3 regions of the Paenibacillus sp. FSL R7-0026 genome follow, and region 2 is predicted to be linked to each of the others. Evidence: riboswitches for the same ligand, from Rfam matches in the RefSeq annotation. Region 2 holds a riboswitch; each other region holds the start of a gene.

Region 1 (3,278 bases), 3.6 Mb from region 2:
TTTGGAGTGGATTGCATCTTTATGCAAGCATGAAAAAGTGGTTGCGATCGGTGAGATTGGATTGGATTATCACTGGGATACTTCACCCAAAGAAATACAGCATCGCGTATTACGACAACAAATTGCTTTGGCGCGTGAAGTGAACATGCCAATTGTCATCCATAATCGGGATGCACATGAGGATATCATAAGAATTTTGCGTGAAGAGAAGGCTGGCGAAGTTGGTGGTGTGATGCACTCGTTCTCGGGCAGCTGGGAAACAGCAAAAAGTTGTCTCGATATGGGCTTCCATCTCTCTTTCGGAGGACCGATCACATTCAAAAATGCAAAGCAGCCCAAAGAGGTGCTGGAGAAGGTTCCTATGGACCGATTTTTCATTGAAACAGATGCTCCATATTTGACACCTCACCCTTATCGTGGGAAGCGAAATGAGACAGCGCATGTACGTCTGGTTGCAGAGGCAGCTGCGGAAATTAAAGGCATTTCGGTGGAGGAAATTGCTGCAATAACAACCAAAAATGCCATGGAACGATTTGGGATTCGTTAAAAAAACGAGCAAATGAGGTGAAAAAGGCAGGTAAGCGGAGGTAATTTGCCCTTTGATCCAAATAAATCAAGAATATTACAATATTTTAACCAAATATTCAGAAAAACGTACTTGATCAACGCTTTACAACATGCATCAAAACAGGATATCATCTTTTCAGTGAATTGTTGTGCGGAAAATTGGACAGATGTTCGGGGGATGAACAAAGGGACACTTTCCGATGAAACAACATTACTTTCATGAATCAGTCTCGCTGAGTCTCCGTTATCGGAGAGCGGGGGAACCAATAGGGCTTAAACATCGGTGTATTTGGCCGATGCGCAACGTTCGCTGACCCAAAAGCAGCGAAGGGAACTGCGAAGCCGTATTTGATTTCTTCTTTGGGTCTCGGGGTGAATTCAAGGGCGTCCGCCATGAGCGGGTGACCCAAGATAGGGCGGCTCTCTTTCGCCCGAACCCGACAGCTAACCTCGCAAGCGGAAAAAGAGAGGCAACCTCGTGCATGAATTTCCGATATTCAAAATCATTCGGAAGCCACGAAAGAGTTCCTCTTACACTCTTTCTTTGGCTTTTTTGTTTTTGAATAAAAGAAATATTGTCATCATACGGTAGGTATTCAGGAGGATGACATCATGTTGCGAAGATTGATTCATGGTGCAGAACCGGATTATGTTGGTCCGATCTGTGTTCTGTAGAAAATTTGGTATAGTCACGTCAAAGACATCATGCATTACTTTAGACGGCGAGGCTATGAAGGAGGACGGAGAAGTGGGCACATTCCAACCAGAAGAGACCCATGAGTCACGATCATCCAGTAAGTCTTTCGCGTTGCGGTGGAAGCATGAGAACATGCGTCAAATGGCATTGATCGCGATTTTCTCAATTGCGCTTACAATCATGATCTTGTTAGTCGTTTACGGTCAGGCCGGGAAACAAATTTCACTGGTTATTGATGGCAAAGCTCAGGTGGTAGAGACTCGTACAGGAATGCTTCAGGAAATGCTGGAGGAGCAGTCGATCACAGTCAGCCCTCACGATAAGGTATCCATGTCCATGAATGGGGCGATTACAGATGGAGACCGAATCGTTATTGAGCGGGCCGTTCCAGTTAACATTACGGCAGACGGAGACACCAAGACTCTGTATACAACCGATTCATCGGTAGAAGATGCAATTCAAAAATCAGGTATTCAAGTTGAAAGTAATGATAAAGTGTATCCGGCGCTTGGAACTGCGATCAAAGCGGAGATGAAGATCCGTGTAGTGCGCGTAACAAAGCGTACAGTGGAAGTAGAGCAACCGATCGCTTACAAAGTCATTAAAACGGCTGACCCTAGCTTGTACAAAGGGGATAACCGTGTCGTTGTGAACGGCAAAGAAGGCACAATTGTGCAGCATATCGAAAAGGTATTTCAGGATGGAGAATTGGTCTCCAAAAAAATGGTCGGCAAATCTGTCGCGAATAATCGTGTAGATAAAGTGATCGCTGTTGGCACCAAAGCAAAACCGGTCGTGAAAGAACCTGAGATTCAGACCGTATCGGCTCAAACGTCAACAACCAAAAAGGCTACAACAACGAACTCGAAGAAAACATCTGCCTCGGGCAGCAAAGTGATTACCGTATCCGGGACTTCTTTTAAATACTCCAAAGTACTTAAAAATGTATCCATGACTGCCTACTCTTCCGAAGAGCCTGGCATTGGAACTAAAACAGCTTCCGGTACTCGTGTAACGGAAGGGCGCACCATTGCGGTTGATCCCAAAGTCATTCCAATTGGCTGGTGGGTATATATCGAAGGTCTGGGATTCCGTCGTGCGGAAGATACAGGCGGTGCCATTAAAGGCAACAAAATTGATGTATATTATGACAGTGTGAAGCATGCCCTGAATTTTGGACGTAAGAAAGGCAAGACGGTCTACGTGATCGGTCCGGTGAAGCCGGAAGCGAACTAAAATCGTTTTACTTTGAAATGGGAATGCTATAAAATAGTTGCATGAATGATTCATGCGGAATATGCGGCGGAGGAGTCTGAATTTAGTCTCCCCCGCCGTTTGGCAGAGAAGAGGATATTCCTCTTCTTTTTGCGTTAGAAAGGAAGAAATGGAACATGATAAAAGAAGTCATTGTGGTGGAAGGCCGTGACGATACGGTAGCTATCCGTCGGGCCGTGGAAGCCGATACCATAGAAACAGGTGGATCAGCCATCAACCAACGCATTCTGAAGCGGATTGCGCTTGCTCAAGAGAGACGGGGAGTCATTGTACTGACAGATCCGGATCATGCTGGCGAACGCATTCGAAAAATTATTGCGAATAAGGTGCCAGGCTGCAAACATGCCTTTATTCCGGAAGCCGATGCAACGCGCAAAGGGGACATTGGGGTGGAGAATGCCTCACCGGAGGCGATCCGTCATGCTCTGGCGCGCGTACATACTTCATACGAAGGTGCTCCGAGCCTGATCGATTGGGAGGACCTGATCGCGGCAGGACTTATCGTGCATCCGCAGGCAGCTGCACGTCGCATGGAGATGGGCAATCTGCTGGGCATCGGTTATTGTAACGGGAAGCAGTTCCACAAACGTCTCAGTGTATTTCAGATTACACGGGAAGAGTTCTCTACAGCATTAGCGCAAATTGAACGTGAAGGATTGTGAGCATATGAAGGACATGGAAGAGAAGATAGAAATTGCAACGCCCAAGCGAACCAAAGAGATTATTCAAAGACACGGAT
Region 2 (3,278 bases):
TTATATCATATTGCCACAAGCCTTCAAAGCTGTATTACCAGCGATCGGTAATGAATTCATAACTATCATCAAAGAATCCTCCATTATCTCCGTTATCGGTATGGTGGATATTATGTATCAGGCAAGTGTAGTCAAGAACATTACGTACCAAGGATTGAGTCCATTTTTGATTGCAGCAGCCATCTACTTTGTAATGACGTTCATTTTGTCCAAGCTGCTGGGACGACTGGAAAGGAAGTTGAGTGCAAGTGATAGACGTTAGACAATTACACAAATCTTATGGAAATAACGATGTGCTTAAGGGCATAAACGTGACGATTGGCAAAGGTGAGGTTGTCGTGGTCATCGGTCCTTCCGGTTCAGGTAAAAGTACTTTCTTGCGTTGTCTGAATCTGCTGGAACAGCCTACCTCAGGAGAGATTGATTTTGAAGGCGTGTCAATCACGGACCCCAAGCATAACATTAACGCAACTCGTGAGAAAATGGGCATGGTGTTCCAGCACTTCAACCTGTTCCCACACAAAACGGTAGAGCAAAACATTACGATTGCTCCAATTAAAGTGAAGAAACAATCCACTCAGGAAGCGGAAAAAATTGCTGCTGATCTGCTTAACACCGTGGGCTTGTACGATAAAAAAGATACATTCCCGAATCAGCTGTCTGGTGGACAGAAACAGCGGATCGCCATTGCTAGAGCATTGGCCATGCAGCCGCATGTGATGCTGTTTGACGAGCCTACGTCGGCACTGGACCCTGAGATGGTCGGTGAAGTGCTGGATGTCATGAAACGTCTTGCAGAAGGCGGAATGACGATGGTCATCGTAACCCATGAGATGGGTTTCGCACGTGAAGTGGGAGACCGCATCTTGTTCATGGATGGCGGGGTTATTGTGGAAGAGGGAACACCTGATGAGGTGTTTGGAGCTCCAAAAAATTCACGTACACGTGATTTTCTTGCCAAAGTACTCTAAACGAAAGATTAAATAGCGTTACTGACATCGAGTCGGTAACGCTATTTTTTTGTGCGTATTAATCATTTATAGATTTGAAAAGTAACTATTCTGTTACCAGATGTAAAGGAATCGGGTCGTCCAATAATTCTAAAGAATGCAGTATTCTTAGATATGATGACATGCTAAAAACCATTTGGTAAGAATTACTACAAGTTCAGGTTACAAAATTGTGATATATTGAACTCTGCCGAAACTTCCGGACAGGGAGTGCGGGGGATGTAACGATGCAGATTGTGCAGGGGGAAGATCTATGGCACACTGCTTGGGGTGAATTAGGGGTACATAACGTTTCAAATGTAATGAAGAACCTATAGGGTGGGCTCCTCATCCGAATCCGACAACTAACTTCGCAGGCACAATGAGGGAGGAAGACCATGATTAACAAGAAACGTATAGCCAAAACAGCAGTAGCATTAATGACAACAGCAATGCTCATTCAAGCCGTTCCGGCTCACGCCGATTCAGTTCATGTGGCCAAAGAAGGGGATACCTTCTACACCTTATCGAAACAATATGGAGTAGCACTCAACACGTTGGTTAAAGCAAACAACGACATTTCGGCTTACAACATTTATGGTGGTTTGAAAATTACGATTCCCGGTAAGGCAAACAATGTAGCAGCCGCTGCGGCAACGGAGAGCAAGACCCAAGCGAAGACTGTTACTACAGCGAGCTTGGACGTTAACGCAGATAACAAAGTTGTTCAAGCCTGGGGTAAGACATTCGATTACAGCAAAGCTGTGAACGTAAAAGCAACGGCATACTCTGCAGATCCGTCCGAAAATGGAGGATGGGGTGCAGTCGATTATTTCGGAAATGACCTTGAACTGGGCACGATTGCAGTTGATCCAAGTGTAATTCCACTTGGAACCAAAGTACTGGTAACTGGTCACAGCCATCCAGGATTGCCAAAACAGGCTTTTGTAGCCACAGCGCGGGATGTGGGCGGTGCAATCAAGGGTCACCGGATTGATATCTTTATCCCGGGTAGCAAACAGTCTGTAAGCTCATTTGGTTTTCAGGATATCGAGCTGTACATTCTGAAGTAGAGAGTAAATTACATTTAAAATGAATTCAAACAGGGTGTCTGCCAGTCGCTAATTTGCGATTGAACAGCACCCTTTTAATATTCTCATTATTTGTTATCACGGTCATCCTAATCTTTGGCCTTTGGCAATCCCAGCATTTCGTCCAAGGTGACCAGTTCATATCCCCGATTACGCAATTCCTCAATGATTTCAGGCAAAGCCTCAATCGTACCGTTCAGATTTGATCCTACACCGCCTCCTGCATGTTGTAGAACGATGGAGCCAGGTTTCACGGCAGATAGGATGTTATCCTTCACCTCTTCCTTGGAGAGGCCTTTCCAGTCCAGGGAGTCTACGTTCCAGTTCACAATGCTATAGCGTTGTTTGGCAGCCCATCTCAGCTGTTCTTCATTAATGTCTCCATAAGGTGGCCGAATCATCTTGGGCGTATATCCCGCCAAACGTCGAATAATATCCCCGGTATGTAAAATTTGTTTGCGAAAGGCATTCATCGACAGCTTACTGAATTCAGGATGATTGTAGCTGTGATTACCAACCATATGCCCTTCCTTAACGATGCGTTTCACCAGATCCGGATGTTTCTCAGCACGACTACCCACGATGAAGAATGTAGCTCTGACATTGTATTTCTTCAATACATCCAGCACTTGTGGAGTAAATCGTGGATCAGGTACATCATCAAAAGTCAGTGCAACCTTCTTGGTTGAAGGACCATTGGTTTTGAACGTATCGGCATATTTTTGACGTAACTGTCCCAATGTCAGTTGTTCTTCTTCCGCAGAATCTGAACCTGATACTGATTCACTTGGCGGGCTTGAAACATCCCGCGATGAAACTGGAGCATGATATCCTCCGAGAAAAATAACGATAACCATTAGCATAATGAGGCGTACGCGCATAATAACGGCCTCCTTTTCCAAAATGACGTTCTCCTTGGTATGCCCGGGGGTTCCATAAAATATGCGTAGTGTGAGAAGTTTCATTGCGGATTTAGCTTATGACAGCCATAATTCCTCCATATATAACATATAGAAAAGGATAGGTGGATAGGATATGAGTACATATGATTTGAAATCCATACGTTTACAGGTGATTGAAGCAGGAGAGGATAAGGTTTTTCTCGTTACCGGAGGAAAGGCGCATATTGGCGCCGTAGCCACGTTCTACGTGGATCATGAGCGCATAAGCGGGACGACGGTACATATTCCTGGGCATA
Region 3 (3,278 bases), 1.7 Mb from region 2:
AAAGTTTCGTTATGCGCTGGAAAGCGGCACTCGGAACCTCGACATTTTTGTGAACGGAACCAAAGTCATTAGCAACGAGCCCTTTCCGGCTACGGGAAGCTGGTCCACTTGGGTTGAAAAAACAATACAGGTCCCCATGAACACGGGGACCAATACATTGAAAGTGGTTACCACTGGATCGGAAGGACCGAATATTGACAGCGTTAATGTTACCGCAGCACAATAAACGTTCCGTATGGCTGATGGAAGACATTTGCTGTACATGCAGCTAAGCACTAACCTCTTGGATACTAAATCTAGTGTTAGTGTTATATCAAAAAATGCAAAAAAAGACTCCTTAAGTGTTAGCTTAAGGAGTCTTTTTTTAGATGCGGTCGAGAGGACTCGAACCTCCACGGGGGTTAGCCCACACGGACCTGAACCGTGCGCGTCTGCCAATTCCGCCACGACCGCATATTGTATCTCCGTCATCAATATCGGCGACAAGAAATAATATATCATGCGGAATCTATCATGTCAACACTGAAAATAATAACAATAAAGCCCGAACCAGACGTCCGTGTCGATTCGGGCTCTACCTTTAACTGCTGCTAATAGTTTGGTTCATTAAAACGGAAGCATACTTCAAATTACAGCTTGGAAGGCCAGTTACCATACCATGCATAACCACCTCTTCTTTCTTTATCAATATCACTTAATTTGTATTTAACTACCCCGTCACGACCAATAAAGATTGGTTTGTCCGTTCCTATCTCATAGAAGCGTGCCCAAATTGGTGCAGCTTTGGAATCAGCGATAATTTTACTATCTCCATTAGCTCTTTCATACTTGTAACCCGTAATTTTTACCTTGTTAAACCAAGCCTCCGCTCCTTTAATAGATGCGGTAATTTTAGCGTTAGCAGGTCTGGTTTTCAGGAATTTAACAATCGTTACACTCTCTCCAGCTGTCAGCGATGGCACTTCGTAGATTCTTGCGCTCGCTGGTTTAAGGGAACTGGAATCATGTTGTTGTCCCCATCCTGTCAGCTTACCGCCTGAAACGACTTGTGTATTCAGAATCGCCTCCACACCTTTGGCAACTGAATTTTTACTGCGATTAGCAAGTGTACTATCAATAAACGAGAAATCACCTTTGCGTGCTGCTACTTCATCGAGCATGATCATTACATTAATCATGGCATCATCATTGTAGGTAATATGCTTGTGATATCCGGAGCTTTGATAGACCTGTGGCCATCCGCCATTTGAATACTGCATATTGATCAAAAAGTTAATTCCTTTGATTGCAGCTGTGGAGTAACGCGGATCATTCGTCTTTTTAAATTCCTTCGCCAATCTTCTAATTTCTAAGTATGTAGCCTTGTTGTCTATCGTGGACTTTGCCCACTCCCCACTTGTCTGTTTATAATCTTTTCTCCAACCTCCATCCGGCAGCTGGTTCTTCAAAATATCAGAAATACTCGCTGTTGTACCTGATGCATCCGCAGCAGATACCGTCCCTACAGGAAGAACTGCCATTCCAACTGCTGAGAACACCATCGTACATGCCAGGACAAAAGTAACTAATTTCTTCGCTTTCAAATGTAACACTCTCCTATGTTCGTTTTTATAAATCTTCCACTTCTACTTTATCTATGATACGCGTCCCTAAACCTCCTTTATTTGTATTTATCGCATAATAAAATCATTTTAAATCCAATATGTGGATTGGATAATCAGATAATATGCAAAAAATCGATTTTTGTCAATATATGCAACTTAATGAATATAATCTCTATAATTCTACATAACGGAATAGTTCTTTTAACTCATGATAAACCTATCTATTTATCCAAATTCGTCTTAAACGAATCAATAATGACGTTTTTGTCATGAATGATACCCAAACTTGATCCCTTTTTTCATATAAAAACCTTAATTCCGCTAACATTGAGGTATTAAGAAAGGGTTTAAATGGGTTTGACAATTACGCATTTATGCAATATAGTTTCAAATAGTTACAAAAACTTAATTATTCATTGCCGAGTTTCATGTTTGAAAACGGGGGAACCAATTTGGGTGAATTATTCTTATACATAGGAAATATAGGGAACCTTCTACCGAACCCTTAGCTAACTCCGTAGGCATCGAAGGGAGAACATTGATTTTGAAAAAACTGATTATCTCCATTTTTGGAGCAGCTGTATTATTTACATCCGGGGCAACAAGCACAGAGGCAAGCAGTATCAACTCCGTAGTGAACAACATGACAGGTATTCCTTACAAATGGGGTGGCACGACTGTAGCCGGCTTCGACTGTTCTGGTTTTATGAGATATCTTTTCAACAAATACAGCATTGAATTGCCACGTACTTCTCAGCAGCAAGCCAAAACAGGTACGCCTGTATCCAAGAGCAATGTTCGGACAGGTGATCTGGTGTTCTTTAATACAACAGGCAAAGGCATTTCACATACAGGTGTATATATTGGCGGCGGACAATTCGCTCATGCCTCCAGCAGTAAAGGTGTAAGCATCACGAAGTTATCGAATCCATACTTCAATGACCGCTATGTAACAGCACGTCGGGTAACTGGACAGTTTATGTATGATAAAATGTTAGGTAAAATGTAATTCACATACAAAAAGGCATCGGTTATTAACCGGATGCCTTTTTTGTACTTAAAAATGTATGTTGCATTGCTTACTAATGCAGCGCCTTCTGCACTCGCATCGCACCCTGAGACAGGGCATGTCCTCCTCCAACAGCTCCGGCCACCGCAACGGTCTCCATAATCTCCTGATCTGTTGCTCCCTTGGCACGGGCTTCTTCTACATGGTAGAAGGTACATACTTCATTGTTGGCGAATAATCCAATGCCAAGTGCAATTAGCTGTTTTGTCTTTGCATCAATCACGCCAGGTTGGAAACATTCTCCGGTAAACTCATGATACGACTTCACCACACCTGGCAGTACATCGCTTAATGCTCCAATCTGATCCTTGTAGGCATGAACTTTATCATTCATCAATGTCATGGCTTGTAGCACACCCTCTCGGCTATAGTTACAGATCTTCCCTCACTGTACCTATCTTCTCTCCCGAGTGAGTCAATTATGCCAAGAAATCATGGTAATTCCAAACATTTAACTCTCATGGCTCTGCCATAATTATAAGCTGTTACTCACTAAGTGGACTCTGGCGCGGCTCGCTGAACAGCTGATAGCGGTAACCTCGATCCAGCTTAACGACACGTCGATTCTGACGACGGATAAGTACCTGCTCGCCATCCCAGGCAAC

The links. Region 2 has a riboswitch for cyclic di-AMP ahead of MKY44_RS16100 (3D domain-containing protein). Riboswitches for the same ligand answer to the same signal wherever they lie in the genome.
Region 1: it holds a riboswitch for cyclic di-AMP, as region 2 does, so the genes downstream of both, MKY44_RS00150 (3D domain-containing protein) here and MKY44_RS16100 (3D domain-containing protein) in region 2, are expected to answer to the same signal.
Region 3: it holds a riboswitch for cyclic di-AMP, as region 2 does, so the genes downstream of both, MKY44_RS08950 (C40 family peptidase) here and MKY44_RS16100 (3D domain-containing protein) in region 2, are expected to answer to the same signal.

What each region holds. Positions count from the first base shown of each region.
Region 1 is NZ_JBBORG010000001.1:32,281-35,558, forward strand. Features, by position in the region: gene MKY44_RS00145 (TatD family hydrolase) at 1-547, shown strand, start outside; cyclic di-AMP (ydaO/yuaA leader) riboswitch at 789-1,042, shown strand; gene MKY44_RS00150 (3D domain-containing protein) at 1,316-2,500, shown strand; gene rnmV (ribonuclease M5) at 2,656-3,201, shown strand; gene rsmA (16S rRNA (adenine(1518)-N(6)/adenine(1519)-N(6))-dimethyltransferase RsmA) at 3,206-3,278, shown strand, end outside.
Region 2 is NZ_JBBORG010000001.1:3,654,474-3,657,751, reverse strand. Features, by position in the region: gene MKY44_RS16110 (ABC transporter substrate-binding protein/permease) at 1-262, shown strand, start outside; gene MKY44_RS16105 (amino acid ABC transporter ATP-binding protein) at 249-971, shown strand; cyclic di-AMP (ydaO/yuaA leader) riboswitch at 1,189-1,385, shown strand; gene MKY44_RS16100 (3D domain-containing protein) at 1,388-2,062, shown strand; gene MKY44_RS16095 (polysaccharide deacetylase family protein) at 2,170-2,961, opposite strand; gene lpdD (prenylated flavin chaperone LpdD) at 3,116-3,278, shown strand, end outside.
Region 3 is NZ_JBBORG010000001.1:1,928,341-1,931,618, reverse strand. Features, by position in the region: gene MKY44_RS08965 (carbohydrate-binding protein) at 1-226, shown strand, start outside; tRNA gene MKY44_RS08960 (tRNA-Leu) at 370-453, opposite strand; gene pelA (pectate lyase) at 630-1,592, opposite strand; cyclic di-AMP (ydaO/yuaA leader) riboswitch at 2,012-2,143, shown strand; gene MKY44_RS08950 (C40 family peptidase) at 2,149-2,613, shown strand; gene MKY44_RS08945 (carboxymuconolactone decarboxylase family protein) at 2,687-3,016, opposite strand; gene MKY44_RS08940 (hypothetical protein) at 3,159-3,278, opposite strand, start outside.